DNA from 4 places in the Micromonospora sp. CNZ286 genome. Region 1 is predicted to be linked to each of the others. Evidence: riboswitches for the same ligand, from Rfam matches in the RefSeq annotation. Region 1 holds a riboswitch; each other region holds the start of a gene.
What was found. A riboswitch is a leader RNA that binds a small molecule or an ion and turns the genes downstream of it on or off. The one in region 1 is predicted to bind cyclic di-AMP.

Region 1 (7,541 bases):
CGCTCCACCCGGCCGGCGGGCCGGGTTCCGACGGGTGGTACACGGTCTGGTCACCCTGGTCGCGGCCGCCGCGGTCGGCGCCGGAATGCTGACCGCCCCGGCGCACGCGGCGCCGTCGGTGGACGAGATCGACGCGCAGATCGACAAGCAGTGGCAGCAGCTCGAACCCACCATCGAGCAGTTCAACAAGGTCCGCTCGCAGCTTCGCGCCAACCAGAAGAAGTCCAAGGCGCTGAAGGACAAGATGGTGCCGCTGGAGCTGGCCTCCACGCTCGCCATGAACAAGGTCGGCGACATCGCGGCCCGCTACTACATCCAGGGCCCGTCGCAGGAGCTGGGCGCGCTGCTGGTGAACTCCAAGCCGGGCGCGCTGGCCGAGCAACTGGTCATGCTGGACCGGATCGCCGAGGACCAGCGTCGCCAGATCGCCGGTGTGCTCAAGGTGCGCGACGAGTACAACAAGCAGAAGGAGAAGCTCGACGCGCTGATCGCGCTGGAGATCAAGCAGCAGAACGATCTCGCGGCGAAGAAGAAGCAGATCGACTCGGAGATCAAGCGGCTGACCGCCATGCTGCCGGTGACCTCGATCCGCCCGGCAGGCTGCCCCGCCGTCGACGGCGTGGTGAGCAGCGCCGCGCGGACCGCCATCAAGACGGCGTGCGCCCAGGTCGGTGACCCGTACGTGTGGGGCGCCACCGGCCCGAACTCGTTCGACTGCTCCGGTCTCACCCAGTACGCGTACAAGGCGGCGGGCATCTCGCTGACCCACTTCACCGGCGCGCAGTGGAACGAGGGCCGCAGGATCTCCCGCTCCGAGGCCCGCCCCGGTGACCTGGTGTTCTTCGGCTCCGACCTGCACCACGTCGGGCTCTATCTCGGCAACGGGGTGATGGTGCACGCGCCACGTACCGGCAAACCGGTCCAGGTGTCGAGCATCAGCACGATGCCGATCGCCGGCTTCGTCCGGGTCGCCTGACCCGGAACCCGGGCAGCGAGAAGGCCCCCGGTCCACGCGGACCGGGGGCCTTCCCGTGTGCGGTGCCGGGTCAGCGCGGCGCGCCGACCGGGGACGGCAGGATCAGCACGTCGTCCAGGTTCACGAACATGATCCGGTGACCGAACTGGACCTGCACGTAGCGGTTCTCGCCGCGGACCACGGTCCGGTCACCCGGTGCCGAACCGTCGAACGAGACCGCCCGGTAGTACTCGCCGGGCAGCACCCCGCCCACCGCGTACCGCTGGCCGGCGGCGAACGTGTACTGAAGCGGCGAGATGGTCTGGTACGGGATGGTGTCCGGGTAGGCGGCCTGCTCCGGGTAGGCCCGCCCGTACACCGGGATGGTGGCCTTGCCGGGCCGCGGCGTCACGACGAAGCCGGTGGCCCACTTGGCCGTCGGCGCGGAGGCCGGGTTGAGGAACCACGCCTTCTGACCGAGGTACCAGATCGCCGTCCAGTCGCCCTGGCGGCCGGCGAGCGCGTACGTCTGACCGGCGGAGGCGCGGGCGCCGTGGTCGGAGATGTACATGGTGTCCGGCGCGCCGTCCGGGCGCAGCCCGAGGTCGTTGACGAGCGGGGCGTCCGGGCTCGGCGCGGTCCGCAGGATCACCGACGAGGAGCCGCGCGACGGGCACGGCTGCGCCGGCGGCCGGGGCGTCGGGACGCCCGGCGGCTGCTGGTTGCAGCCGAAGAACGCCGGCCGGTTGGTGGCGAAGTCCGGGTCGATGGTGACCAGGCCGGTACGGGGCGTGCCGGTGCTGCGGAACGGCGCCTTCATGAGGTCGAAGTAGTGCGACCAGTCCCAGTACGGTCCCGGATCCCAGTGCATGCCGCCCACGTTGGCGGCGGTGATGCCGGGCACGTTGTCGTGGCCGATGATGTGCTGCCGGTCCATCGGGATGCCGAGCTTCAGCGCCAGGTGACGCACCAGCTTGGCGGAGGTGCGGTACATCGCCTCGGTGTACCAGGTGCCCTGACCGGCGAAGCCCTCGTGCTCCAGGCCGATGGACTTGGCGTTGACGTACCAGTTGCCGGCGTGCCAGCCGACGTCCTTGGTCTTGATGTGCTGGGCGATGTAGCCGTCCACCGAGCGCAGCGTGTAGTGCCAGCCCAGGTAGTCGGCCCGCTTCACCAGGTCGACGCTCGGGCCGAAGTAGCCCTCGGTGTCGTGGATGACGATGTACTCGATCTTCTGCTGCTTCGGCCGGTCGCCCAGGTCGTGGTTGCCGTAGTCGCCCGGGTCGTCGCTGAGCTGCTCGTAGGGCGCGGGGATCCACTCGCAGGCCAGCCGTACCGGGCACTCCAGCCCGTCCGGCCGCTCGGCGTTGCGCAGGCCGAGTCGGGCCAGGCGGGAACGGTCCGGCTTCGCGGCGGTGGCGGCGAGCGTGACCCGCTGGCCGTCGTCGGTGGTGCGGCTGGCGCCCTGGCCGAGCTGGTCGTAGACCTCGTCGGCGAAGGCCGCCGCGGCGTCGGAGGTGTCCGCGCCGGAGTACCGGGCCACCGCGCCGTACCAGGCCGCCGGGTCGGTGCCGGCGCCGACCGGCCCACCCAGAGCCTTCTGGTACGACGCCAGCAGCGCGGCGCCACCGCGGATGTTCGCGGCCGGGTCGGTGCGCAGCGTGCCCGCGTCGAGCCCGGTGAGCGCGGCGGCGGCGTCGAGCGTCTGGAGCGAGGCGGGCGGCAGCGGGGTCTCCCGCTCCGGTGCGGCCGCGGTGGCCGGATCGAGCTTCAGCGGGCGGGAGTCGTCGCCGCGCGGGTCCTCGTCCTCGTCGACGTGGGCGCTGCCCGGCATGGCGAGGATGTGCGCGGCGTCGGTCAGGTGCATCGGGCCGTAGCCGCCGCTGGTGCTCGGCTGCCCGGTGTGGGTGTCCCAGCGGGACTCCAGATAGGAGACACCGAGCAGCACGTTCTGCGGTACGCCGTACTCGGCCGCGGCGGCGGCGTATTGTTGTTGCCGGTCGCTCGCGGGCGCGGACGTGTCCGGCGCGGCGGTCACCGGGCCGGTCGTCGCCAGCGCGGTGGCTGTCGCCACTGCGGCGGCGAGCAGTATCCGTCTGCCCGACGGCGGGGCGGAGAGGTGCATCGAACCTCCTGGACAGGGATGGGGGTCACTGCGTTTCCACCCTCACTCCGCACACCCGCGAGGGTCAATACCTTTCCAGTGAGTAATCAGCCTTGAAAGAAAATTTCACCTCCGACCGGGGTGCGGCGCCTCATCGCGTACGGAGTGTCACGGCGCTGGAAGTTGCGGATCGATAACGGTGGTCCCTACTCTGGTGAATCGTCGGCCGCACGTCTCACCGTCCAACCCGGTCGGTGACGGTCCGACACCGCCGAGTCGCCTCCGGGCGAGCCGGGGAACCAGGTACCTGGGGTGAATCCGCAGCGATGCGGTAGGGCGGCTCCCTTCCCGCCCGAATCCGTCAGCTAACCCGGTAGGCGGTACGGAAGAAGGAGTACGGACGCCCGGTGGCACTCCATGCCCCGCGGCCGTCGTCGAGCCGGTCGGTCGACCGCTCCACGGCTGTGCCGCGTACCCGCTGGTCCCGCTTCACCACAGCCCTCGCCGCCCTCGTCGGCACCGCAGTCGTCCTGACCGGCGGCGCCACGGCGGCACACGCCGAACCCTCGGTCGCCGAGATCGAGGCGCAGATCGACCGCGACTGGAACAAACTCGAACCGGTCATCGAACAGGTCAACGCCGTACGTGAGCAGCTCGCCGCGCGGCGCAAGCAGGCTGACGCGCTCGGCCGGCAGATCGCACCCCTCCAGGCCCGGGTGGACGCCGCGCTCGGCCAGGTCGGCGGACTCGCCGCCGACGCCTACAAGGGTGACAACCTCTCCACCGTCAACGCGCTGCTGGGCAGCCGCTCACCCGGTGACCTGGTCAACGGCCTGGAACTGCTCGACCGCTTCGCCCACCGCCAGCACGAGCAGGTGCGCTCCGTCGCCGCGCTGCGCGACGAACTGGCGGCGAAGAAGAAGCCGCTGGACGAGATGATCGCCGGACTGGCGCGTACCGAGGCCCAGCTCGCGGCGAAGAAGAAGCAGATCGACGCCGAGATCGCCCGGCTGCAGAAGCTGCGGCTCAAGGTGTACGGCAACGGTGGCGGCGGCCCGCTGCGCCCGGCGCCCTGCCCCGCCGGTTACCCCGGTGGCGCGGCCGGAGCGGCGGTCAAGTTCGCCTGCGCCCAGATCGGCAAGATCTACGTGTGGGGCGCGGCCGGGCCGGATCACTTCGACTGCTCGGGCCTGACCATGGCGGCCTGGGCCAAGGGCGGTGTCTCGCTGCCGCACAACGCGCGCCAGCAGCACGGCATGACGAAGCGGGTGAGCCGGGCCGAGCTGCGCGCCGGTGACCTCGTCTTCTACTACAGCGACCTGCACCACGTGGCGATGTACGTGGGCGACGGCTGGGTGGTGCACGCCTCCCAGTCCGGCAAGCCCATCACCATGAAGCGGGTCGACGACGGCGACATCAACAGCTACGGCCGGGTGTAAGGAAGGGCCCCCTCTTAACGCCTCCGGTAGAGGAGGGGGCCCCTATTAACAACTGTGGGCGCCGTCAGCGGGTCGGCCAGGTGCGCCAGCTCTGCCAGGACCGGCTCGGCGTCGGTCCGCGCTGCCCCTGGTAACGCGACCCGTAGACGGCCGAGCCGTACGGGTGCTCGGCCGGCGAGGAGAGCCGGAAGATGCAGAGCTGGCCGATCTTCATGCCCGGCCAGAGCGTGATCGGCAGGTTCGCCACGTTCGACAGCTCCAGCGTGACGTGACCGGAGAAACCCGGGTCGATGAAGCCGGCGGTCGAGTGGGTCAGCAGCCCCAGCCGCCCGAGGCTCGACTTGCCCTCCAGCCGGCCGGCGAGCTGGTCACCCAGCGAGATCACCTCAAGGGTGGAGGCGAGCACGAACTCGCCCGGGTGCAGCACGAACGGCTGCCCCTCCGGCACCTCCACCATCGAGGTCAGGTCGTCCTGCTGGATCGACGGGTCGATGTGCGTGTAGAGGTGGTTGTTGAAGACCCGGAACAGCCGGTCCAGGCGTACGTCGATGCTCGACGGCTGCACCAGCGTGGGCTCGAAGGGCTCCAGCGCGAGCGTGCCGGCCTTGATCTCGGAGACCAGGTCGCGGTCGGAGAGCAGCATCGGAACACCATAGCGACAGGTGCCGGTGACCTGCGTGTCGCACTACATCTTCGTACACGTGTTCGATAGAGTGTCCACATGGCTTCCTGGTCCGAATTCGCCGCCGACGAGCCCCGCCTCGCCGACGAGATCCGCCTCCTGATGCAGCAGTACGGGCCGGGCTTCGGCTACCTCGCCACGGTCCGCGCCGACGGTGGCCCCCGGGTCCACCCGGTCTCCCCGGTGTTCACCGCCGACGGCCTCTGGTGCTTCGTCATCGACTCGCCGAAGCGCCGCGACCTCGAACGCGACGGCCGCTACGCGCTGCACTCGTTCCCGCCGGAGGAGAGCGACGACGAGGCGTACGTCGCAGGCCGCGCCCGGCCGGTGACCGACCCCGCCACGGTGGCCCGCCTGGCCCGGATCGGCCGCGCGTCACCGCAGGGCGACTGGCGGCTGTTCGAGTTCACCGTCGAGGCGGCGATGCTGACCCGCCGTGATCCGGTGGCCCAGCCCGGCGCCGCCCCGCCGCAGGTGCGGGTCTGGCTCGATCCGCGCGGGGCCGAACCCGCCCGGCGTGACCCGCTCGCCGCCGAGGGGCGGCGTGGCCGGCACGGCTTCGACACCCGCCGCCCGGCCGCCTGACCCGGCCCACGACGAAACGGTGCCGGCCCCGTCCGAGGACAGGGCCGGCACCGGTACGCGGTACGACGGTCAGGCTGCGCGGTAGGCGTTCCACGCGGTGAGCATGCGGCTCGCCTGGCCGGCGGTGAACTGGTACATGCAGGAGTCGTACGTGTAGTCCATGAAGTTGGTGATCGGGTCCTTGCCGGCGGTCGAGCAGGTGTCGCGGCCGGTCGGGCACTGGTACGCCGGGGACGCCTCGGCCGGGGTGTCGGAGACGCTGTCGCCCGAGCCGGAGCAGCCGCCCTGGAAGGTGTGGTAGAGGTTCAGCCAGTGGCCGACCTCGTGGGTGCCGGTGTCACCCTGGTTGTAGTTGGTCGCGGTGCCGCCGGGCAGCGACTCGTTCAGCACGACCACGCCGTCCATCTTGTCCAGCGTCCTCTTCGGGAACGTCGCCCAGCCCAGCAGGCCGTTGCTCAGCTCGCCGAGGTAGATGTTCAGCGTGTTCTTGCCGCCCTCACGCAGCGAGGTCTTCATCGAGCGCTCGGCGGAGGAGCCCTGCACGATCGGGTACCACGACGGGTTCGTCACCCGGTTGATCTTCGTGAGCTGGAACCCGAAAGCGGTGGCGGCGCCGCCGGTCGAGCCCGCGTACGACTGGTTCAGCACGGTGATCTGCTGGTTGATCATCGAGTCGGTGATGTTGCCGCCGGCCCGGGTGCTGTTCTCCTGGATGACGTGCACGACGACCGGGATGGTCACGGTGGCCAGCGGGGCGACGGCGCCGGTCCGGAAGCTTGCCCGCTCGCGCTGCGCGGCGGCGAGGTCGGCCTCACGGTCACGGACCTGCTTGGCGGTCAGGTGGTTGGGGTCGAGCTTGGCGTTGCCGCCCTTCGCGACGCGCGCGTTCGCGTGTTCGTCGGCGTGGGCGTCGGCCGGCTCGGCGCAGACGCCGGCCGGGGCGGCCGAGAAGGCCGAAGCAGCGGGGACGACGCCGACGGCGGCGGTGCTGAGCAGCAGCGCGAGGGTCGACGTCGCGACACCGGCGGTACGCCGGGTCAGCAGGTTGGGACGGAGTCCCATGGGCCCACCTCTTTCTGACGGCGTGCCAGGGGGTGTGTCACGCCGGTTCGGAAACGTGGGGCAGACGTTACATCCCATCGACGCATTTGAGAACGCCCATACGTTGCCGACCTTGGTGCTTGATCCACTCCAGCTCGGGGAGGTGGCGGGGTCAACCGCTCGTCGATACCGCCACCTCGCCGAAGTGGCGCGCGGGCACCTGGATGCACAGGGGTGGTGACCTTCAGGTAGAGTGGTGCCGCCTGCGGGTGTAGTTCAATGGCAGAACATCAGCTTCCCAAGCTGACAGTGCGGGTTCGATTCCCGTCACCCGCTCCAACCGAAGGCCCTGACCGGGACGCGAGTCCGGTCAGGGCCTTCGATGTTCCACGGACCACCTGTCCCGTGGTTGGTAGGCCGCGGCCCCACTAGCGATGGAGGGGACGTCGTGGGCCGATCTGATCAGCCTCACGAACGGCGTGACCGTGACCGCCAGGCGCGGTTCCGGCTGCCTGATCCAGTTCCCGACAACCCCGAGCGACACCGGGTATCCGGGGCGTGGCCGAGCCACGCGACGCCTGACGCTCCGGTGATGATGCAGGTGCCCGAGGTGGGCGTCTTTGTGAGGGCACTGCTACCCGTGAAGCTGACAGGTGCTTCAGCGCCGCCTTATCTCAGAACCTCCGGCTCCGCGGGGGCTGCTGGCTGCTCCGGTTGAGCCATGAAGCGCAGTTT
Region 2 (7,541 bases), 1.9 Mb from region 1:
TCCACCACCGGATGGTCCGGGGCGAACAGCCCGGCGAGCCCGGACACGCGCAGGTAGCGGCGGGCCGCCTCGTCACGGGTGGCGAACCAGGTGACCGGCCGGGCGGCCAGTTCCGCCGACTTCGCCAGCTCGGCCGGGGACCAGACCGCCTTGATGCCGAGCCCCACCACCGCGTCGACCGGAAGCCCTCGCTGCCGGGCCGCGAGCGCCAGCGCCACCACCCCGCCGAGCGAGTGCCCGAGCAGCACCAGCCGGTCCTCGGGGCCGAGCCGGACCGGGCCGAGCCCGTCGACCACGCGCTGGGCCAGGGCCTCGAACGAGTAGCCGTCGAGCGGCGGCGACCAGCCGTGACCCGCCAGGTCGGGGGCGAGCCAGCGGCCGGGCCAGCGGCGTTCCAGCAGCGGCGCCCAGGGCAGCCACACCTCGCCTGTGGCACCCATGCCGTGCAGGAGAATCAGGTGCCGCTTCCCCGTCGCATCGCCCATTGGCGCAGTCTGCCACCGCCCGCCCCGGACACGCGAGACCGAACCCGCCGACCCGCCCCACCCTCGCCCCGGCTCGCCCACACCCCGCCCCCGGTCCGCCCTCGCCCCCGCGCGCGGCCCTCGCCCCGCGCCGTCCTCGCCCCTGGCGCCCCCTCGCCCCGGCTCCGGCCGCCCACACTCCCCCCACCGTCGATCTTGGAGTTGTGGCACCTTCCATAGCGGGCGAGCCAGACAAACTGGGCGCCACAAGTCCAAGATCGGCGCGCCAAGGCGGCGTGAGGGCCGCGCCAGGGCCGGGCGGGGCGGGGACGGGGGCGAGGGAGGGCGGGACAGGGAAGGCCGGCACCCCGGGGTGGGGTGCCGGCCTTCGGGTGTGCGGGACGGTCAGGCGGAGTAGCCGCGGCTGGCGATCCAGTGCGCCAGGTCGATCGTGGTGATCCAGTACGAGGGCAGCGACGGGTCGGCCGAGTCGGCGATCCGTACGGTCCGGCCGTCGTCCTTGTAGCCGACCACCGCGACGTAGTGGCCACCAGGGAACGAGTGCCAGCCGCCGTTGGTGTCGGTGGCCGTACCGGCGACGTTCGCGACGACCCCGCGGCCGTTGCTGATCGCCTCGACCACGTCGGCCTGGAGGCGGTCCATCTGGGCCGGGGTGGCCGAGCCGGGAATCATGCGGGTCCGGTACGGGTTGCCCTTGACCTGCTGGTTGAGCACACGGGTGGTGTCCTCGGCCGAGTTGGTGCCCATCTCGGTGGTGCCGAGGGGGCCGGCGAGCGCGTCCTGGCTGCGCTCGATGCCGGCGGCGCTGAGCGCGTTGCGCACGGCGGCCGGGCCGCAGTAGAAGTAGTTGATCTGCGCCTGGTAGTCGTAGTCGAGCGACTTGCTCGACGGCGGCTTCGGCTTGGCCTTGGGCGTGGTGTCCGGGTCGGCAGCGGCCTTCGCGGACGGGGAGGCGCTCGGCGACGCGCTGGGCGTGGCGGAGGCGCTGGGCGATGCCTGCGGTACGGCGATGCGGGCCTCGCTGCGGCTGGCGGGCTGCTCGCCGAGGCGGGCGGCGCCGAGGTCGGCGACCGCGGCGGTGTTCTCCTGGACCGGGGCGTCGTCACCGGCGGTGGCGACGGTGCCGGCGCCGGCGGCCAGCACGAGCGCGGCGGCCGATCCGGCGATGATCTGGTACGGGCGTTCGGTGACGATCCGTCGCAGCTGACGCTTCAGGTGGTGCTTCACGAAATCCTCCACGGGGCGTGAGCGGCACACGCCGGCCCGGCACGCGGAGGAACTCACACGTGCTGGCGGGGCCGGATGGCCGGGGGATCGGGAACGCCCGTGATGCCGGGCGCCCAGAGGGCGGTTGCCGGTCGCGCGTCAGGCGCGCGCGGGCACCGCTTCGCCGTGGAGGCGGGGGGACGATCGAGGGGTGGGCACGCGGGGTACTCCTTCCGTGGCCGCCGACCGGGTTAGCTGACGGATTCGGGCGGGAAGTACGCCCTACCGCGGGCCGTGGGCTCGCGGATTCACCCCGATGGTGCTCATGGGTCCCCGGTTCGTGGAACACGATTAGGCGGGTCGGTGCGGCGTCGCCGTCGGCGATCGATTACCGCATCGGACGCGCCGACACTACCGGTGGGTATGCCCCCTGCCAAGCGCTCCCACCTGCGTAAACGTGATCCGTGGTAACGGATTTCGGAACACCCGGTTACTGACTTCACTCAATGGGACAAGCAGTTTCGACGGCGCCCGGTGGCGGAAAGCGGACAGACGGCGACCACCCGGCCGGCAATCGCGATACTCGATGACCCGTTCTGCGCCCGGCGCCCGTTTCGGTGAACCGGGTGACCGGGCTCACCACGTTCCGGGTAACGATTCGGTCGAGACGGCCGTCTCAGCCGACCCGGGCCGGGCGCCAGCGGGCGTTACGGACCGTCGCGGGCACCGGCTGGGCGCTCGCCATCGCGCTCCGGTACGCCGGGGCGGGCCGCAGCGCCACGGTGGCCGCGTACGCCTCGGCGGCGAGTGTCCGGGCGGCCTCGGCGGCCAGTTCCGCGTCCCGCCAGGCCGCCCGCTCCCGCGCGGCGGCGCTCTCCCATCCGGCCCGGCGCCCGTCCCTGACGGTGCGGGCCAGCACGATCTCCTGCTCGGCCGGGTGCCGGCGCGGATCCCACCCGTTGCGGCGCGCCAGCACGTCGGCGAGCTGACGGGCGGTCAGGTCGCCCCGCCAGTGCGCCGTCATGGCGGCGTGGCGCAGCCAGCGCTCACGGGCCGCGTACTCCGCAGGGGTTCGTGGCGTGCGGGGCGCGGCCAGCGCGGCGGCGCCGGCGAGGCGGCGGGCGGCGGCGTCCGCCTCGTCGTACGCGGTCCAGGCCCGGTCCGCCTCGTCCTGCGCGGCCAGCCACTGCTCCCGGCGGCGACGGGCCGTCTGGGCAGCCCCGGCGGCGGCAACCGCCACCTCCTCGGCGTACCGGATCAGGTCGTCGCGGCGGGCGGCGTCGGCGTCGGGCGGCTCGGGTGCGGTCTCCGGCGCGGGGTTGCGTTCGGGCCGGGCGACGAGCGCGGCGAGCAGGCCCAAGGCGAGCAGCAGGAGGAAGGACCAGATGGCGGCGGCCTCGGGCACGGAGGTGAGGAAGTGGTACAGAGCGGTCTGCGACATGGTCGGCACCTCACGGGAAGGACCTGGCGGGAGGACCCGCACGACCTCGCCGGGGCGGGCCGGTGAAGAGCCGCCGGGGCGGGTGCGGGGATGACGTGCGGTGGGTGCGGAGAACGGGCGCGGCCCGTGAGCGGGTCAGCGGGCGGGCGGTGCCCGCGGGCCGGCCGGTGCGACGGCCCGTCCGGCCGGGACCGGCTCCACGACGGCCGGGGCGGCCGCCCGGGGCGCGGGCGCCGGAACCCCGGCGGGAGCGGCCTGCCGCTCGGCCACGCGGTCGGCCTCCGGCCGCGTCGCGGTCGAGGCGCCGGTGACCGTGTACGTCGAGGCGGCGACCGCCGGAGCCGGGGCGGCAGCGGCGACACCGGCCGGCAGCGTGGCGGCGCCGAACGAACAGGCGACGACCACGGCGAGACTGGCGAGCATCCGGGCGGTCCAGCGCGCCACCCACCACACGGGGCAGGTGAGCGCGATCGGAAGCACGGGTACAAATTACCGCCGATCCCCCACGAACGCACCGCCGCACGGCGTGTCGCGGATCGACCGGCGGACGTGTGCGCGTGTCAGTCCGGGCGACGCCGCCCGGCGTACTCGATGTCCTCGGCCGGACCGGTGACGGGCCTCACGCCGCCGTCGGCGGCGGCCGGGCTGGTGGCGGCCTCGGCGGGCTCGCGCGGAGCCGGCACGGCCGGTGCGCGCGACGCCGCGCGGGCCCGGCGGGACGGGCCGAGCAGGCGCATCATCGGTGTCTCCACCCAACGGTGCAGCGCGGCGGCCAGCGCGAGCGTGACCACCAGGAAGCCGAGCACCGCGACCGGGCCGCGCCAGCCGGGCAGCCCGGTCCCCCAGTGCCCGGTCAGCCGCAGCACTGTGACCATGACGAGCACGTGCACCAGGTAGAAGGCGAACGAGACCTCACCGAGCCAGACCATCGCCCGGGACCGCCAGGGGGTGGGGCGGCCGCGCACGTCGGCGTCCGCCGCGGCGGCGATGACCAGGAGGTACGCGACAGCGAGCAGCGCCGCCCAGAACTCGGCCGGGATCCACAGCGCGGCGACCACCCAGGTGGCGACGAAGATCCCGGTGGCGGCGGCGAGGTTCGGTCCGCGCCAGCGGTGCCGGCGCATCAGCTCGGCAGCGGCCACGCCCATCCAGAACTCCAGCGACCGGGTCACCGGGAAGATCTGGGTGAACCACCACCGCTGCTCCTCCGGCACGAGCTGCTGGCCGGGCCACAGCGCCAGGATGAGCAGTGGTGCCGCGACCAGCACGGTCCGCAGCACGCCGGTACGGGCCCGGCGCAGCCACGGCACCACGAGCGGCAGGCACAGGTAGAAGGCCAGCTCGCAGGAGAGCGACCAGCTCACGTTGTTGACGCTGTAGAAGTAGCCGCCCAGCGGGATCCACGCCTGGACCAGGAAGAAGTTGGCGATCGCGGCCCACGGCACGACCGGGTCGGCGAACCAGGCCGCTACGGCCAGCGCCGCGACGAACGTCACCACGTGGTTCGGGTAGATCTTGGCGAACCGGCGGCGCAGGAACGTCCACGCGCGCTCCCCGTCCCGGTACGACCAGACCAGCACGAACCCGCTGAGGATGAAGAAGAACTCGACGCCGGACAGGCCCAGGCTGAACGCCTTGTCGACCAGGGGCTTCAGGTGCGGCTCGGCGATGATCCCCATGGTCCCGGCGTGGAAGCCGAAGACCAGCAGCGCGGCCATCCACCGCAATCCGGTCAGCGACGGCAGTCGCGGGGCACGGGTGACGGTCGGCGCGCTGGTCATTCCGGGCACCCTACCCCGGGGAACCGGGACGTTCCCGGCGAGCCGACGTCCGCTCGGCTCCGCTCGGGCGGCGGATAGGATTTCCGTTCTGCACGCGCGGGCACCCACCCGGCTCCCGCCCGCACGCCGTGCCGTACGGAAGGTGAGCGAACCGGATGCACCAGCGGATCCTGCTCCGCGCCCGCAAGGGCCCGTTCGACGTCCTCACGCCCGAGGAGACGTTCGCCGGCAACTGGATCGGGGACAACAGCGGCAACCTGGTCTTCAGCCACGCCGCGCACAAGCTGCTCGCCACCTCCACGGCCGAGATCACACCGACACGCACCCCGGCCGACCCGCGTCTCGCCGACGAGATCAACGAGCGGCACGACGTGTTCGTCGTACCGCTGGCGAACGCGTTCCGGCGCAGCTTCGTGCACCGCCTGACGCCGCTGACCCGGCTGATCGAACGGCTGAAGATCCCGGTGGTGGTGCTCGGCGTCGGCGTGCAGACGAACGTCGACGGCGACCGCGAGTACCTGCGGCCGATCGACGAGCCGGTCCGCGCGTTCTGCAAGGCCGTGCTGGACCGGTCGCACAGCATCGGCGTACGCGGCGAGGTGACCGAGAGCTACCTCAACGCGCTGGGCTTCTCCGACGTGGAGCAGATCGGCTGCCCGTCGATGTTCCTGCACGGCGACACGTTCCAGCTGGAGAAGAGCCGCCCGGAGCTGACCGCCGACTCGAAGGTCGCACTGACCATCTCCCCGTACGTCCGCTCGATGGCCGCGGTGGTCCGCCACCACCAGGAGCGCTACCCGAACCTCTGCTACGTGCCGCAGGACCTGCGCACGCTCGGCACCCTGCTCTACGGCGACGCGCCCGAGCACCGGGGCCAGAGCAGCGACATCCCGCTGCACACCTCGCACCCGCTGTTCGCCGAGGACAAGGTGCGCATGTTCGTCGACCCGTGGACCTGGATGTCGCACCTGTCCGGGTACGACTTCGCGTTCGGCACCCGCATCCACGGCACCATCACCGCGCTCGTGGCGGGCACGCCCGGCTACCTGTTCGCGCACGACTCGCGCACCCTGGAACTGGCCCGCTACTTCGGCATCCCGCACCGGATCATGCGGGACGTGCCGGCCGACGTCGACGCCGCCGACCTCTACGCGGAGGCCGACTACACAGCGCTCAACGACGGCCACAAGGCCCGCTTCGAGACCATCACCGCGTTCCTGCGCAAGCACGACCTCGGCACCTCGTTCGCCGACGGCGACAGCGCCGCGCGCTTCGACAGGCAGGTCGGCGAGACGGTGTTCCCGCCGGCCGTCCGGCCCGCCGCCGCCACCACGCCGGCCGAACTGCTGACCCGCATCGAACGGCTGCGCGACGAGAACGCCACGCTCACCGCCACCATCGACGCGCTGCGCTCGCAGCAGCTCCGGGAGCGGATCAAGCAGGCCGTCCCGGGCAAGGTCCGCCGGATGCTGCGGCGCTGATCGTCGTACGCCTGTTCGAGAGCGGGGTACGATCGGCTGCGTGTCCGACGCGTACCAGCCCTCGATGCTCGACCTGGCCGAGCAGGGCCCGACCCTGGGCCCGCTCGCCGGGGCGCTGCGCCGGCACGAACTGAGCCGGGGCGCCTGGGTCGATCACCTGCCCGGCTGGGTGCGCGGCTCCGACGAGGTGCTCGACACGCTGCGCCACGACGTGCCGTGGCGGGCCGAACGCCGGACCATGTACGACACCGAGGTCGACGTGCCCCGGCTGCTCTGCTGGTACGCCGCCGGCCGGCCGCTGCCGCACCCGGTGCTCACCGCGGCCCGGGACGCGCTCACCCGGCACTACGCGCCCGAACTGGGCGAGCCGTTCGTCACCGCCGGCATGTGCCTCTACCGCGACGGGCGCGACAGCGTGGCCTGGCACGGCGACACCCTGGGCCGCTCCGCGCACACCGACACCATGGTGGCGATCGTCTCGTTCGGCTCCCCGCGCGCGCTGCTGCTGCGCCCGCGCGGCGGAGGCGGCGGCAGCCTGCGGTTCCCGCTCGGCCACGGCGACCTCGTGGTCATGGGCGGCTCCTGCCAGCGCACCTGGGAACACGCGGTGCCGAAGACCACCCGGCCGGTCGGCCCCCGGGTCAGCGTCCAGTTCCGTCCCACAGGCGTCGCCTGAGCCGGGGCGGGACCACGTCCCGCCAGGGCACGTGCTAGAAACAACTCCCAGGGTCGATCACGCCCCCGTCACCCGATGACGCGAAGGGCGACCGATGACCCAGTCCCCCACCTCCCGCTGGTCCCCGTGGACCCTGCACGGCGACGGCCGCCAGGTACGCCCCGGCGACGTGGTCGCACCCGACGAACGGCTCTCCTGGCCGCGCACCATCGGCGTGGGCGTGCAGCACGTGGTCGCCATGTTCGGCGCCACCTTCACCGTCCCGCTGATCACCGGCTTCCCGCCCGCCACCACGCTGCTGTTCTCCGGGCTCGGCACGCTGCTGTTCCTGCTGATCACCGGCAACCGGCTGCCCTCGTATCTCGGCTCGTCGTTCGCGTTCATCGCGCCGGTCCTGGCGGCGAAGACCGACGGCGGCATCGGCGCGGCCCTCGGCGGCATCGTGGTCGCGGGCGTGGCGCTGGCGATCGT
Region 3 (7,541 bases), 450 kb from region 1:
TCAGGTCGGCCGCCTCGATGGCCGCGTCCGTGCCGGTGCCCATGGCCAGCCCGAGATCGGCCCGGGCCAGCGCGGCGGCGTCGTTCACCCCGTCGCCGACCATGGCGACCACGCGGCCCTCCCGCTGGAGCCGCTCGACCACGTCGACCTTGTCGGCGGGCAGCACCTCCGCGATCACCTCGTCGATGCCGACCTCGGCCGCCACCGCCTTCGCCACAGTGGTGTTGTCGCCGGTGAGCAGCACCGGCTTCAGGCCCAGCTCACGCAGCCGCGCGACAGCAGCCCGGCTGGTCGGCTTCACCGCGTCGGCCACCGCGAGCACGCCCCGGGCCCGCCCGTCCCAGCCGGCCAGGATCGCCGTCCGCCCGGCGGCCTCCGCGCCGGTCGCGGCCCGCTCGACCTCCTCGGGTACGTCGAGACCCCGCTCCCGCAGCAGCCGGGCCCGGCCGACCACCACGGTCCGGCCGTCGACGGTGCCGGTCACGCCCAGCCCTTCGGCGTTGGCGAACTCGCCGACCGGAGGCAGCGGTCCGGCCTCGGCCGCGGCCTCGGCGACGGCCCGCGCGATCGGGTGCTCGGAGGCGGCCTCCAGCGCGCCGGCCACCCGGAGCAGTTCGTCGGCGTCCTCGCCGTCGGCGGGCAGCACCTCGGCCAGCGCCATCCGGCCGGTGGTGACGGTGCCGGTCTTGTCCAGCACCACTGTGTCGACCCGGCGGGTGGACTCCAGCACCTCCGGCCCCTTGATCAGCACGCCGAGCTGCGCGCCGCGCCCGGTGCCGACGAGCAGCGCGGTCGGGGTGGCCAGGCCGAGCGCGCACGGGCAGGCGATGATCAGGACGGCCACCGCGGCGGTGAACGCGGCGGTCGGCCCGGAGCCGGTGCCGAGCCACCAGCCGAGCGTGCCGGCGGCCAGCGCGATCACGATCGGCACGAAGACGCCGGAGATCCGGTCGGCGAGCCGCTGCACCGCCGCCTTGCCGGTCTGTGCCTGCTCCACGAGTCGCGCCATCTGGGCGAGCTGGGTGTCCCCGCCGACCCGGGTGGCACGGACCACCAGCCGGCCGCCCGCGTTCACCGTGGCACCGACCACGGCGTCGCCCTGGCCCACCTCGACCGGCACCGACTCGCCGGTGAGCATGCTGGCGTCGACTGCGGACGTACCCTCCTCGACCACACCGTCCGTGGCGATCTTCTCGCCGGGCCGGACCACGAACCGGTCCCCGACCGCGAGCCGGCCGACCGGGATCCGGGTCTCCTGCCCGTCGCGCAGCACCGCCACGTCCTTGGCGCCGAGTTCGAGCAGGGCGCGCAGCGCCGACCCGGCGGTGCGCTTGGAGCGCGCCTCGAAGTACCGCCCGGCCAGGATGAACACGGTCACCCCGGCGGCGGCCTCCAGGTAGATGTTGCCGGCACCGTCGCCGCGGGTGATGTCGAGGCTGAACGGGTGCTTCATCCCGGGCATGCCGGCGTCGCCGAGGAACAGCGCCCAGAGCGACCAGCCGAACGCGGCCAGCGTGCCGAGCGAGACGAGCGTGTCCATGGTCGCCGCGCCGTGCCGCAGGTTGATCAGCGCGGCGCGGTGGAACGGCAGCCCGCCCCAGACCACCACCGGGGCGGCCAGGGTGAGCGAGGCCCACTGCCAGTAGTCGAACTGCCAGGCCGGAACCATGGCGAGCACGATCACCGGCAGGGTGAGCACGGCGGAGACCCAGAGCCGGGTACGCGCGGTGCGCAGTTCGTCCACCGGCTCCCCGGCCGCTGCCGCCTCCGCCTGCTCGGGCGGCGGCGGCACCACAGCGGTGTAGCCGGTCTTCTCGACGGTGGCGATCAGGTCGGCCGGCGCGATGTCGTCGGCGTACCGGACGGTGGCCTTCTCGGTGGCGTAGTTCACAGTCGCCTCGACGCCGTCCATCCGGTTGAGCTTCTTCTCGATCCGGGCGGCGCAGGACGCGCAGGTCATCCCGCCGATCGCCAGTTCGATCAGGTTCGGCGCGGTGGGCAGCGCCTTTCCCGTGGCAGTCATCGCGGCACCTCCGGCGCTCAACTGTGCCCGTGACCCGGGGTGCCGTGTCCGGCGTCCGGGGTCGGTGCGGTGGTGGGGGCCGGCGCGGTGGGCACCGGCGCGGTCCGGTCGCCGGCCAGGACGGTGAACTCGGCGGTGTGCACCGCGTCGCCGTGCCGGAAGTCCAGGTAGAGACGGTACGCCCCGGCCGAGGGCACCTCGGCGGCGAACGTGATCGCCGGACCGGCAGGTGTCCGCCCGTCGCCGGGCGTGCCCTCCGGGTGCACGTGCAGGTACGCCAGGTCGCCCTGCCGCAGCGCCACCAGGTGCCCGTACGCACCGAGGTAGGGCGCGAGGTCGGTGACCGGCCGCCCGTCACGGCTGACGGAGAGCGTGAGCCGGCTGGTGCGGCCCGGCTCCGGCGTGCCGGTCAGGGTGACCGTGTAGCCGTCGACGGTGGTGCTGGTCGCCGGCGCCGGCAGCGGCCGGGCGGTCAGCTCGCCGGGGACCGTGACGTCCAGGCCGAGCGTCAGCGGCTCGCCGCCTTCGGGGGTGAAGTCGGCGAACGCCCGCCAGACGCCGGGGCCGCCGAGCGGTGAGGGCACCCGCCAGGTGCCGTCGCCGGCCATCTCCGGGTGGACGTGCCGGAACCCGGAGAGGTCCCGGCGGGCGACGATCAGGTGCATGCGCTTGTCGTGGGCCACCTCGAAGCGGGTGACCGGCGCGCCGTCCGGGCCGGTGATCCGGAAGGCGAACTGCCCGGCCGGGGCGCCGGCGGGCTGGAACGTGTAGCCGCGCTCGGAGACGAGCAGCCCGCCGGGCAGGTGCGCGGAGGCGCCGCCCGCCTGGCTCTCGTCACCGTGGCCGGTGTCGCCGGCCCCGTGGTCGCTGTCGGTGTCGTCGTGTCGGGTCTCGGCGGCCGGGGCGACGGGATCGGCCAGGTTGCCGATCCCGTACGCCGCGCCGAACACCGCCACGAGGCCGAGCGCGAAGCCGCTGAGCTTCGTCGCCGTGTTCATGGTGTCTCCTCGGTTGTCGCGGGTCCGCCGGACCCGTCACGCACCGACGAGGTCGTAACCGGCCTCGTCGACCGCCGCGCGGACCGCGTCCACGTCCAGCGGGTTCTGACTGGTGACGGTGACCCGGCCGCCGGCCAGGTCGACCTGGACGTCGGTGACGCCCGGAAGTGCGCTCAGCTCGGTGCTCACCGAGTTGACGCAGTGCCCGCAGGTCATGCCGTTCACCTGGTAGGTGGTCTCCATCTCGCCCTCCGATCTGATACCCCCCAGGGGTACGTCCCGAACGTTAGCATACCCCCGAGGGGTACGCTATCCTCGGTTTCATGACCGCGCCGTCCAGCCCGACCCGGGGCTACACCGCCAGCAAGGACCAACTCCTCGCCCGGCTCCGCCGGATCGAGGGCCAGGTCCGTGGCATCGAGAAGATGGTCGAGGACGACCGTTACTGCATCGACGTGCTGACCCAGATCTCGGCCATCCAGGCGGCGCTGGACAAGGTCGGCCTGGGCCTGCTCGACGGCCACGCCCGGCACTGCATGCACGAGGGCGCCGCCGAGGGCCGGGCCGACGAGATGGCGACCGAGATGATGGCCGCCGTCGGGCGCCTGATGAAGCGCGGCTGAGCGGGGACCTCCGGCCCTCGGGACCAGGGCACATCGACCCGTGCCGACGCGCCCGGGCGGACGTACCGTCGAAGTGGCGGGCAGGCCGGACCGGCGGACCCGCGGCGACGGACGGAGGGCGGCCCGATGATGTGGCAGAGCCCGATGATGGGCTGGATGTGGATCTGGTCTCTGCTGGTGCTCGGGGTGCTGGCGGGGCTCGTCTGGGCGGCCGTGCGGTGGACCGACCCGCAGTACCTGGGCCCGACGACGGCCCGGCGCATCCTGGACGAGCGGTACGCCCGCGGCGAGATCGACGAGGACGAGTACCGGCGGCGCCGGGCGGGCCTGGCCTGACCCGAGCGGGGCGCGCGTCACCGGTCGCGCCGCCCGGGAGCGGCCGGCCGGGCTGCCTACCATGGCCGGGCGACGACCCGGACGTGGTCGACACGTCCGCGCCGGCCGGTGACCAGACCGGTCCGGCGGACCAGGCGTCGCCGCGACCGTTGGGAGAGACGCCATGGGTGCCGACCACACCCGCCCCGCACCCGCCGCGCCGCCGGGCGTACGACGGCTGCTCGTCGCCGTGGTGGTGCCGCTGTTCGCGCTCACAGTGATCGCGGCGCTGGTGCTCTGGCCCGGGCAGGACCGGGAGCCGGTCGGCGGCGCTGACGTCCCCCGCTACCACGGCACCGTGACCCGGGTGGTCACCGAGCCCTGCCCACCGACCCCGGAGGCCCCGGAGGGCGGGGGTGGCCCCTGCGGCACGGTGACGGTCACCGCCGAGCAGGGCCCGGACGCGGGCCGGCAGGTCGAGACGCCGATCCCGGCCGGGCCGGGCGCACCCCGGGTCGCGGTCGGCGACGAGGTCGTCCTGGTCGAGCTGACCGACCCGGCCGACCCGGCGGTGAAGTCCTACAACATCGCCGAGCACCAGCGCGGCACGCCGCTGATCTGGCTGATGGTGCTGTTCGCCGCCGCGATCGTGGCGTTCGGCCGGTGGCGCGGGCTCGCCGCGCTCGGCGGCCTGGTGGCCAGCTTCGCCATCCTCCTCGGCTTCGTGCTGCCGGGCATCGGCGCCGGCCAGCCGCCGCTGCTGGTCGCGATCGTGGGCGCCGCGTTGATCATGTTCGTGGTGCTCTACCTGACCCACGGGATCACCGCGCAGACGTCGGTCGCGGTGCTCGGCACGCTCGGCAGCCTGGTGGTCACCGGCGTGCTCGGCCTGCTCGCCACGTCCGCCACCCACCTGACCGGCTTCGGCAGCGAGGACGCCACCACGCTGTCCATGTTCCAGGGCGACGTGGACCTGCACGGGCTGCTGCTGGCCGGCATCATCATCGGCTCGCTGGGCGTGCTGGACGACGTCACAGTCACCCAGGCGGCCACCGTCACCGAACTGGCGCACGCCAACCCCGGACTGTCCCGGCGGCAGCTCTACCGGGCGGCGACCCGGGTCGGCCGGGCCCACATCGCATCCACCGTCAACACCATCGTGCTGGCGTACGCGGGCGCCTCGCTGCCGCTGCTGCTCCTCCTGGTTGCCGACTCCCGCCCGGTGAGTGAGATCCTCACCAGCGAGTTCCTCGCCCAGGAGATCGTCCGCAGCGCGGTGGCGACGCTCGGCCTGATCGCCGCCGTACCGCTGACGACCGGACTGGCCGCGATCGTGACCACCGCCGGGCGGCGCTCGCGCGGCGCGGAGCCGGCGCCACCCGCGGCCCGGCCGCCGGCCGGACGCGACGACGCGCTGGAGGCCCTGGGCGGCGGGAAGAGTACGGAGGCCGCATGGTGACACTCCGCAGCGTGACCATCGATTTCAAACGCGACGCTGGTCACGGTGCGCCACGGCGAAATCTCGCTAATGGTCGGCTTCCGGACGTAGATCCTCAGGAGTGCTGTCAGGTAACCTCGCTGCCGGTCACCGCCGAAGGCGCGCACCGGCGCCAGCGGTGCCGCCGCCCAATCGCCTGCGGGCGAACCGGGGAACCAGGTACATGGGGTGAATCCGCGACAGCGGTAGGGGCCACTTCCGTCCCGAACCCGTCAGCTAACCCGGTCGGCGGCCGACGGAAGGGAACACTGTGACGGCACCCCTGCGCCGCTGGCTGACACCCGTGGTGGCCGTGCTGGCCTCGCTGGCCGTGCTGGCCGGGCCGACCCCGGCGACCGCGGCCCCCACCGCGGCGGCCCCCGGCAACCCCTCGGGACACGAGGAGGACGGCGAACCGCCGCTCATCACCGAGGCGATCGACGCCGCCAACCGGGCCTTCCTCCAGGCCAAGGCGAAGCTCGCCAAGTCCCAGGACCGCCAGCGGCGGCTGGCGGCCGAGGTGAAGACGGCACAGGCCGAGCTCGAAGCGCTCAGCCCGCAGGTCAACCAGCTCGCTGCCCAGTCCTACCGGACCGGCCGGATGGGCGCGATGGCGATGCTGCTGGAGAGCAACTCACCCGACTCGTTCGTCCGCCGGGTCAACGCCCTGGACGAGCTGAACCTCCTCAACGCGCAGCGCCTGGCAGCCATCAACGCGGTCAAGACCCGCGCCGAGCAGGCCAAGATCGCGCTCGACGCCGAGGTGCGCGAGCAGGAGAAGCAGAAGAACGCGATGGAGCGCGAGAAGGTGCAGGCCGAGCGCGCGCTGAAGCTCGTCGGCGGTCTCGGCTTCACCGGCGGCCTGGTCTCCGCCACCTCACCGGTCGCCAAGATCGGCCCCGGCCGCACCGCCGACGGCGGGTGGAAGGCGGAGTCGTGCAGCGAGGACGACCCGACCACCTCGGGCTGCGTCACGCCGCGCACGCTGCACGCGTACAAGGAGGTCCGGCGCGCGGGCTTCAAGCGCTTCGTGGGCTGCTACCGGCCCGGCGGGCCGTGGGAGCACCCCAAGGGCAAGGCGTGCGACTGGTCGCTCCAGAACAGCGGCTTCGCGCCCTGGCACAACAACGACACCCGCCGGTACGGCAACGAGGTGGCCGCCTTCCTCATCCGCAACGCCGACCGGCTGGGCATCTACTACGTCATCTGGAACCGGCAGATCTGGTTCCCGGCCACCGGCTGGAGTTCGTACAGCGGACCCTCGAACCACACCGACCACGTCCACATGTCGATGCTCTGACCCGGACACCACGAAAAGGGGCCGCCCTCGGGCGGCCCCTTTTCTCGTCCGTACGGGTCAGCTCGCCAGCGCCGGGTCGGCGGGCGCGGCCGGGGCGGGCAGCGGGGCCGGGGCCTGCGCCACGGTCCGCACCTCGCCACCGGCGAGCCGGTACGACATGCCCACCACCGTGCACCGCCCGGCGGCCACCCGCTCGGCCAGCACGGCGGACCGGGCCAGCAGCGTCTCCACGGTCTGCGCGATGTGGACGTCGATGATGCCGTCGAGGTCCTCGACCCCCTGGCGGGCGGCGCGCAGCAGGCTCGGCGAGACCGCGTCCACCACAGCGCCCAGGTGCCCGGCCGGGGCGGCGCCGGTCCGGACCCCCTCCCGGGCGGCCTGGACCGCGCCGCAGGAGTCGTGCCCGAGCACCACCACGAGCGGGGTGCCGAGCACGGTGACGGCGTACTCGACGCTGCCGAGCACCTCCGGCCCGGCGGTGTGCCCGGCGGTACGTACCACGAAGAGGTCACCGAGACCGCGGTCGAAGATGATCTCGGCGGCGAGCCGCGAGTCGGAGCAGCCGACGATCACCGCGAACGGGTGCTGGCCGTCGGCCACAGCCGCCCGGTGCCCGGCGTCCTGATTCGGATGCTGCGGGGCGCCCGTGACGAACCGGTGATTACCGGCACGCAGTTCGGTCAGTGCCTGCTCCGGGGTGCTCGGCGTCATGTCCCTCACCTCGTCTACCTGGGGAACCACCAGGCCGAACGGCCTCGCGACCCACGGTCACACGCACCTGGGGGCACGTCAAGATTCGTGATAC
Region 4 (7,541 bases), 3.6 Mb from region 1:
GCGCACGACTGGGCCGACCCGCTCGAGACGATCCACATGCGCGGCGAGGGCACCTTCGAGTACGAGGCGCTGCTGTTCCTGCCGTCGCACGCCCCGCTCGACCTGTTCTCCCCGCAGGGCCGCCGGGGTGTGCAGCTCTACGTCAAGCGCGTGTTCATCATGGACGACTGCGACGCGCTGATGCCCAACTACCTGCGCTTCGTCAAGGGCGTCGTGGACGCGCACGACCTGTCGCTGAACATCTCCCGGGAGATCCTCCAGCAGGACCGGCAGATCCGCGCGGTGCGCCGGCGGCTGGTCAAGAAGGTGCTCGCCACGCTCAAGGACATGTCCGCCGAGTCGTACCGCACGTTCTGGACCGAGTTCGGCGCGGTGGTCAAGGAGGGTCTGCTGGAGGACCCGGACAACACCGAGACGCTGCTGGAACTGGTTCGCACCGCCAGCACCCACGACCCGGCCGAGCCGACCACGCTGCGCGACTACGTGGAGCGGATGAAGGACGGCCAGACCGAGATCTACTACGCCACCGGCGAGAACCGGGCCACCATCGAGAACTCGCCGCACCTGGAGGCGTTCCGCGCCAAGGGCTACGAGGTGCTGATCCTCACCGACCCGGTGGACGAGGTGTGGGTCGAGCGCGTCGGCGCGTACGACGGGAAGACGCTGCGCTCGGTCGCCAAGGGGCAGGTGGACCTGGAGACCGAGGAGGAGAAGGAGAAGGCCGAGGCGGAGCGCCAGGAGTACGCCGACCTGCTCACGTTCCTCGGCGGCGCGCTCGCCGACAGCGTCAAGGAGGTGCGCCTGTCCACCCGGCTGACCACCTCACCGGCCTGCGTGGTGGGCGACGCGCACGACATGACGCCGACGCTGGAGAAGATGTACCGGGCGATGGGCCAGGAGGTGCCCCGGGTCAAGCGGATCCTGGAGCTGAACCCGGCCCACCCGCTGGTCACCGGGCTGCGCAAGGCGCACGGGGAGGGCGGCGACACGGCCGCGCTGACCGAGACCGCCGAGCTGCTGTACGGCATGGCGCTGCTGGCCGAGGGCGGCGAGCTGGCCGACCCGGCCCGGTTCACCCGGATCCTCGCCGACCGTCTCGCCCGCGGCCTGTAGCCCCACCCCGACCCGGTTCGCCCGACCCGCCCCGGCGGGCCGGCGTGATCGACTCCATGCCGCCGAAGTGGCGGTATCGGCATGCCACCGATACCGCCACCTCGCCGAGCCGGTGTCGACCCCGCTCGGAAGTCGATGGTCGGGCGGGTGTCGTGATCCACTCCAGCTCGCCGAAGTGGTGGTATCGGACGGGCTCTGACCCCGCCATTTCGCCGAACTGGTGTTGATCACGGTGGGTCTCCCAGACTGGGGACGAGCGCTTGGGTGTCCCAGGGTGGGGGAGGCTGGTCCCGTTTGGAGGGACCTCAGGCGGTTGTCGTGGCAGCCGGTTGGTCGGCAACGGCTCGCCGAGGTGGCGCCGCCACCTTGGAGGCGGGTCGGCTCAGGGGAGCGCGGGGTAGAGCGCGGCCACACCGCCGGACAGTCCGGCCTGGACCCGGCGCGCCACGTCGTCGGCGAGGATCTCGTAGCTGTCGGACTCGATGCCGTCGGCGGCGAGCCGGGCGACGTCGGCCGGGTGGGCCTTCGGGCCGGGTACGGCGGCGGCCATCTCGGTGTCCATGTAGCCCACGTGCAGGCCCGCGACGCGGACGCCCCGGCCGGCCAGCTCCAGGCGCAGGGCGTTCGTCATCGACCACTCGGCGGCCTTCGCCGCGCCGTACGCGCCGACGCCGGGGAACGTGAACCAGGACAGCGCCGACAGCACGTTGAGGATCGTGCCGCCGCCGTTGGCCACGATCTGCGGCGCGAACGCCCGTACCACCGACAGCGTGCCGAGGTAGTGCGTCTCCATCTCCAGCCGGATCTGCGCGAGGTCGCCGTCGAGCAGGTCGGTGCCGGTGCTCACGCCGGCGCTGTTGACCAGCAGCGTCACGTCCCCGGCCCGCTGCGCGGCGGCGGCCACCGACTCGGGGTCGGTGATGTCGAGGCGTACCGGGGTGACTCCGGGCAGGTCCACGGTGTCCGGGTTGCGGGCGCCGGCCCAGACGGTGGCGCCGCGTGCGACGAGTTCGGCGGCCAGGTGCCGGCCCAAGCCGCGGTTGGCGCCGGTGACCAGGGCGGTGCTTCCAGCGATCTTCATGTCTCGCTCCGAGGTGTGGGGAAGGGAGGGGTCAGGCGGACAGCAGGCCCGGACCGGGCAGGACGGCCAGCTCGCCGGGGGGTACGTCGTGCCCCGCGCCGCAGCGCAGCCGGGCGTGCACCGCGGCGCCGCACTGCTCGTGGGCCACCCGCACCGCCGGGCCCGCCTCGTCGGCGGCGTACGTGTCGCCCCACTGCCGCAGCGCGACGAGCACCGGGATCAGGTCGCTTCCCTTCGCAGTGAGCACGTACTCGTCGCGGGTGCGCTGCCCGGGCTCCCGGTAGGGACGCCGGTCGAGCAGCCCGTCGGCGACGAGCTGCTTGAGGCGTGCGGCGGCCACCGGCTCGCTGACGCCGACCCGCCGGGCGAAGTCGTCGAAGCGGCGGGTGCCGAACGACGCCTCCCGCAGCAGGAGCAGCGTGGTGCGGTTGCCGACCACCTCCAGCGCCCGGGCGATCGAGCAGTTGGCGGTGGACCAGGAGTCACGCTGCGCAAGGAGGTCCGTCATGGCGTCGACGGTACCCCCTGACTTAAGAAAGCAGAAGTCAGCTACCTCACAGCTGGCCGGGGAAGAACCCGTGCCGGGCCAGCGGCTCGACGATCTGGTGCTCCTCGTACGACAGGTGCGACAGCAGCATGTCGGTGAGCAGGTCCACCGCCTCCTGGAGCTGCGTGAAGTCGCCGGGCCGCCGGACCAGCTCCACGAGCGCCCGGTCGACGCTCTCCACCACCCCGTGGATCACCACGTGCTCCTCCTCGAGGCGGTCCAGCACCGCGGCCAGCCCGGCCTCTGAGCGGCGCAGGTGCGGGAAGACCGAGGCGTCCTCCAGCCCGTGGTGCTGGGTGACCATCGTGCAGTAGGCCGCGCAGTACGCCCCGAGCGTCCAGTTGTTCTGCCGCATGGTCATCTCGTTGAGCGCGGCCCGCGCCCGGCCCGGCGAGACCGAGCCCTGCTTGACCTGTTCCAGCAGGTCGCGCACCTGGGCCAGCTCCTGGCGCAGATGGTCGTGCACGTCCACCAGGTGCTGCCCGGCGGCCTGTCCCCGGGCCGGGTAGACGTGTCCGGCCGGCGGCGGCGGAGCGCTCGGGCGGGTGGACTCGTCCCACGGGCGGCGCGCGCTCAGGCGTACCCCCGGGTCGGGGGTGGGGGTGACGCCGAGCATGCTCGGGCCGCCGGCGGTGGTCGGCTCGTCGGCGGCCTCCCGGGCGCCGCCGGCGGGCGTGGCGCGCTCGGCGGCGACCAGCTCCCGGACCGCGGGCGCCACCTCCTGGCCGAAGATCTGGATCGCGCGCGGCTCGTCGCTGCCGAGGATGAACGTGGTGATGCCGTGCTCCAGAGTGAGCCCGGCCAGTTCCTCCACCCACTGCTCCGGCGGCCCGGTCAGGAAACCGGCCGACGAGCGGGCGAACGCGCCGGTCACGTTGAGCATGCGGCGGATCGCGGCCGGGTCGCGCCCGGCGGCCTGGGCGCCCTCGTCCACGAGCGCGTTCAGGGCGGGCAGCTCGTCGGGGCCCTTGGGCAGGTACGACAGGGACGGCAGCCAGCCGTCCGCGGCGCGGCCCACCAGGCGCAGCATGCGCGGCTTGTAGGCGCCGACCCAGATGCCGACCGGATGCGCGGGCACCGGGCCGCGCTTGGCGCCGACCACCCGGTAGTGCTCGCCGTCGACACGGATCATGCCGCGGCTGCCGGTGTCCCAGACCTCGCGGATCACCCGGATCGCCTCGTCGAGGGCGTCGACGGCGGCGCCGGGGGACAGGCGCCGCCCGCCCGCCGCCTCGATCGCGTCCCAGAACGCGCCCGCGCCGAGTCCCAGCTCGACCCGGCCGCCGGTGAGCAGGTCCAGGCTGGCGACGCTGCGGGCCAGCACCACCGGCTGGCGCAGCGGCAGGTTGAGTACGTTGCCGGCCAGGCGGATGCGCTCGGTGGCGGCGCCCACGTAGGACATCAGCGTCCAGGTGTCCAGGAAGCCCGGCTGGTACGGGTGGTCCTGGAACGTGACCAGGTCCAGCCCGACCTGCTCGCAGAGCCGGGCGAGCGCCACCACCTGGTCGGGCTGCCCGGCGGCGGGGGTGAGGAAGCCGCCGAAGGTCAGCTCGTGTCCGTGATCGGTCATCCGTCCGCCCTCCCGTGATCTTGCCTGGCCCTGCCACCGTAGCGCCGCCGCCGGTAGCCCGGCCGGGTGAAGAGCATCACAAGAAGTGGATGATCGTCACAAATCGCTCCTAGCGTCGGTTTCGTTCGCAGACGCGGACACCGCGGGCCGGAAACGCCAAATCCCGCCGCCGTCCCCGGTAACCGAACCTCGCGCGGGAGCGGGGGAACCACACGTTCCACGGTGCATCGTCACCTCGGGGTGAAGCCGCCACCGGCGGCCGGGCTCCTCGGCCCGAACCCGACAGCTCACCTCGTCGGCGTGGAGGAATCCACATGGCAACTGAATACTCAGCCCGAAGCCGCCGTACCGCTCTCGGGGCGGTTCTGGCCGGCGCCGCCGTCGGCGCCGCGACCCTCTTCGGCCCGGCCGCCCCGGCCAGCGCGGGCGTCAACTGGGACGCGGTCGCGCGCTGCGAGTCAGGCGGCAACTGGAAGATCAACACCGGCAACGGCTACTACGGCGGGCTCCAGTTCTCCCGCGCCACCTGGAACGGCTACGGCGGCAAGAAGTACGCCGCCCGCGCCGACCTGGCCAGCCGGTCCGAGCAGATCGCCGTCGCGGAGAAGGTGCGGCGCGGCCAGGGCATCGGCGCGTGGCCGGTCTGCGGCAAGAAGGGCGGCTCGGCGAGCGCGGCGACCCGGTCCGAGCGGGCCACCACAAAGGCGGCCCCGAAGCGGGCCGCCACGCGCGAGGCCGCGCCGGAGCGGGCGGCCACCCGCAGGGCCGCGCCGGAGCGCGCCACGACGACAGTGGCGCCGCAGCCGTCGTCCGGCGCCGGGACGTACCTGGTCCGGCGTGGGGACACGCTGTCGGAGATCGCCGTGACGCAGCGCGTCGACGGCGGCTGGCGCGCCCTGCACGAGCGCAACCGCGCAGTGGTCGGCGACGACCCCGGCCTGATCTTCCCCGGTCAGCGGCTGCGGCTGCGCTGACAGCGGTCCGAGAACGCCCGGCCGGGGCGACCCGGCCGGGCGTCCGCCCCGTCCGCGACACGCCGCGTCGACGGTGTCCGGCCTGCTCCCGGCGTCCGGGAGACGGTCCGCGACGGCGGTGACCGCGATTCGTCGGAGCCGGTTGCTAGTGTCACGATGCTCGGCTAAGACGTGAAGAAAGCGCGGATATGACCAACGACCCGTTCTCGGCGGCCGCGAGCATCGACGAGCTGCTGACCCGCACGCAGCAGGCGCTCACCGCGATGCGCTCCCGGGCGTCGGCGCACGCCGACGGCGAGCCCGGCGACCTGCTGCGCGCCGAGGGCACGGCCGCCGGCGGCCGGGTCCGCGCGGTCGCCGTCCAGGGTGGCCGGCTGGATTCCGTGACGATCGACCCGGAACTGGCCGGCGAGCCCTTCGACGTCCTCTGCGGACACTTCGTCACCGCCGCCAACGCCGCGCTGTCCGAGCTGGACGCCCGGGTCAGCGCGTCGGCGCGGGCCGACGCCGACGCGCTCGCCGCCCGGCTCGGCAGCATGGGCGACCAGGCCGAGCTGTTCGGCCGCGCGATGCACGAGGCGGCCGCGCGGATCCACCGCGACCGCGGCACCGCGTCCCAGGGCGCGCGCCGGGCCTGACACGGCGAAACGGCCGGCCTGACACGGCGGGACGCCGGGCCTGACACGGCGAGGCGGCCGGCCGCCGGGAGGACGACGACCGGCCGCGCACGCCACGGTCAGCTCAGGGTGACCGCGGTGTCGTCGACGACGAAGGACGTCTGCAACGAGCTGTCCTCCACGCCGCTGAACGAGATGGTCGCCGTGGTGCCTGCGAGCGACGAGATGTCGAAGGACCGCTGCACGTAGCCGGTGGCCTTGTTCAGGTTGGAGTACGTGGCCAGCGTGGTGCTGCCCGCCTTGACGGTGAGCTTGTCGTACGCGGTGCTGGTGGTCGACTCCGCGCTGTCGATGTGCAGCCAGAAGCTCAACGTCGCCCGGCATCCGGCCGGGATCGTCACCGACTGGCTGAGCGTGTCGGTGTGCGACGAGCCGTACCCGTCCAGCCACGCCTTGTACGAGCCGCCGTGCGCGGCCTGGCCGCTGTCGGTGGTGATGACGCCGGACGAGGCGCTCCAGCTCACGTTGCCGGACTCGAAGCCCGGGTTGGCGAGCTTGTTGCCGGAGCAGCCGCCCGACGGCGGGGTGGTCGTGGTGCTCGGGGTGGGCGTCGGGGTGCCGCCGGCGCAGGTCGGGTCACCGGACTGGGCCGGCACGCTCACCGCGTCCCAGGCCGCCTTGACCGTGTTGAACTCCGCGCAGCTGCCCGGGTAGAGGTTCTTCGCCGCCTGCAGCGTCCAGGTGCGGTACTTCAGGTACGACGAGGACGAGGTCTTCAGCAGCATGCCGTTGTACATGATCTTCATGGCCTTCTGGATGCCCAGGCCGGTCACGCTGCTGCCGTTGCAGGTCGAGCTGGACGGCTGCCCGTTGGTCGGGCTGCTGCCGTTGGCGAGCAGGTAGAACCAGTGGTTGCCCGGGCCGGCCGCGGCGTGCACCTCGGTCGACGGGATGCTGCTGGAGTAGCAGTTCGGGTCGCCGAGCGCCGACGGGTTGTACATGTTGCGGATCGGGCCGGAGCCGACCAGGTTGATCTTCTCGCCGACCAGGAAGTCCGGCGCGTCGTAGCTGGACGGCTCGTTGGCGAACCACTCGGTGGCCGCGCCGAACGTGTCAGCCACGAACTCCTGGGTGCCGCCGCCGGAGATGCCGCCCGGGGTGTTGTCGTCGATGCCGTGGCCGATCTCGTGCGCCACCACGTCCAGCGAGCCGATCCACTGGCCGGCGGTGTTCTTGCCGATCTGCACCTGGCTGCCGTCGTAGTAGGCGTTCTGGTCGTTGAGGCCCACCCGGATCGGCCAGTAGCCGCCGTTGCCGTTGGCGCCGTTGCGGCCCAGCCACTGGGCGAGCATCTTGTGCTCGGTCTGCGCGGAGAACAACGCGTCCACGCAGCCGGTCTCCTTGTTGGTGGCGGTGCCGTTGCCCCACACGTCGTCGGAGCCGCTGAACGTGGTGTTGTTGGCCGCGTCCTGGCAGCTCAGGTTGGTGACGGTCGGGTCCTTCATGGTGTACGTGGAGCCCGACTGGGTGGTGTTGAGCGTGAGCGGGCTGGGCCCGTTCCAGGCTCCGGTGCCGGTGCCGCGGACGACGTGCTCCTGCTTGCGCAGGACCGCGCCGGTGCGGGCGTCGACGTCGACGG

Region 2: linked by a shared signal. The riboswitch ahead of FHX31_RS20380 (C39 family peptidase) and the one ahead of FHX31_RS29555 (C40 family peptidase) in region 1 are both predicted to bind cyclic di-AMP.
Region 3: linked by a shared signal. The riboswitch ahead of FHX31_RS27300 (coiled-coil domain-containing protein) and the one ahead of FHX31_RS29555 (C40 family peptidase) in region 1 are both predicted to bind cyclic di-AMP.
Region 4: linked by a shared signal. The riboswitch ahead of FHX31_RS13335 (LysM peptidoglycan-binding domain-containing protein) and the one ahead of FHX31_RS29555 (C40 family peptidase) in region 1 are both predicted to bind cyclic di-AMP.

What each region holds. Positions count from the first base shown of each region.
Region 1 covers NZ_JACHIZ010000001.1:6,563,722-6,571,262, reverse strand. Annotated here, with positions in the region: gene FHX31_RS29565 (C40 family peptidase) at 1-976, shown strand, start outside; gene FHX31_RS29560 (N-acetylmuramoyl-L-alanine amidase) at 1,047-3,080, opposite strand; cyclic di-AMP (ydaO/yuaA leader) riboswitch at 3,319-3,453, shown strand; gene FHX31_RS29555 (C40 family peptidase) at 3,467-4,498, shown strand; gene dcd (dCTP deaminase) at 4,563-5,141, opposite strand; gene FHX31_RS29545 (pyridoxamine 5'-phosphate oxidase family protein) at 5,220-5,765, shown strand; gene FHX31_RS29540 (zinc metalloprotease) at 5,835-6,827, opposite strand; tRNA gene FHX31_RS29535 (tRNA-Gly) at 7,072-7,145, shown strand.
Region 2 covers NZ_JACHIZ010000001.1:4,680,645-4,688,185, forward strand. Annotated here, with positions in the region: gene FHX31_RS20375 (alpha/beta fold hydrolase) at 1-485, opposite strand, end outside; gene FHX31_RS20380 (C39 family peptidase) at 870-1,712, opposite strand; cyclic di-AMP (ydaO/yuaA leader) riboswitch at 1,917-2,059, opposite strand; gene FHX31_RS20385 (hypothetical protein) at 2,368-3,132, opposite strand; gene FHX31_RS20390 (hypothetical protein) at 3,268-3,612, opposite strand; gene FHX31_RS20395 (acyltransferase family protein) at 3,693-4,913, opposite strand; gene FHX31_RS20400 (polysaccharide pyruvyl transferase family protein) at 5,069-6,394, shown strand; gene FHX31_RS20405 (alpha-ketoglutarate-dependent dioxygenase AlkB) at 6,435-7,070, shown strand; gene FHX31_RS20410 (uracil-xanthine permease family protein) at 7,165-7,541, shown strand, end outside.
Region 3 covers NZ_JACHIZ010000001.1:6,115,719-6,123,259, forward strand. Annotated here, with positions in the region: gene FHX31_RS27270 (heavy metal translocating P-type ATPase) at 1-2,023, opposite strand, end outside; gene FHX31_RS27275 (hypothetical protein) at 2,041-3,021, opposite strand; gene FHX31_RS27280 (heavy-metal-associated domain-containing protein) at 3,058-3,264, opposite strand; gene FHX31_RS27285 (metal-sensitive transcriptional regulator) at 3,345-3,644, shown strand; gene FHX31_RS27290 (SHOCT domain-containing protein) at 3,771-3,980, shown strand; gene FHX31_RS27295 (YibE/F family protein) at 4,144-5,418, shown strand; cyclic di-AMP (ydaO/yuaA leader) riboswitch at 5,573-5,703, shown strand; gene FHX31_RS27300 (coiled-coil domain-containing protein) at 5,708-6,736, shown strand; gene FHX31_RS27305 (carbonic anhydrase) at 6,794-7,447, opposite strand.
Region 4 covers NZ_JACHIZ010000001.1:2,965,099-2,972,639, forward strand. Annotated here, with positions in the region: gene htpG (molecular chaperone HtpG) at 1-1,113, shown strand, start outside; gene FHX31_RS13320 (SDR family oxidoreductase) at 1,496-2,194, opposite strand; gene FHX31_RS13325 (winged helix-turn-helix transcriptional regulator) at 2,226-2,702, opposite strand; gene FHX31_RS13330 (LLM class flavin-dependent oxidoreductase) at 2,749-4,311, opposite strand; cyclic di-AMP (ydaO/yuaA leader) riboswitch at 4,482-4,627, shown strand; gene FHX31_RS13335 (LysM peptidoglycan-binding domain-containing protein) at 4,626-5,285, shown strand; gene FHX31_RS13340 (YbaB/EbfC family nucleoid-associated protein) at 5,474-5,923, shown strand; gene FHX31_RS13345 (M4 family metallopeptidase) at 6,022-7,541, opposite strand, start outside.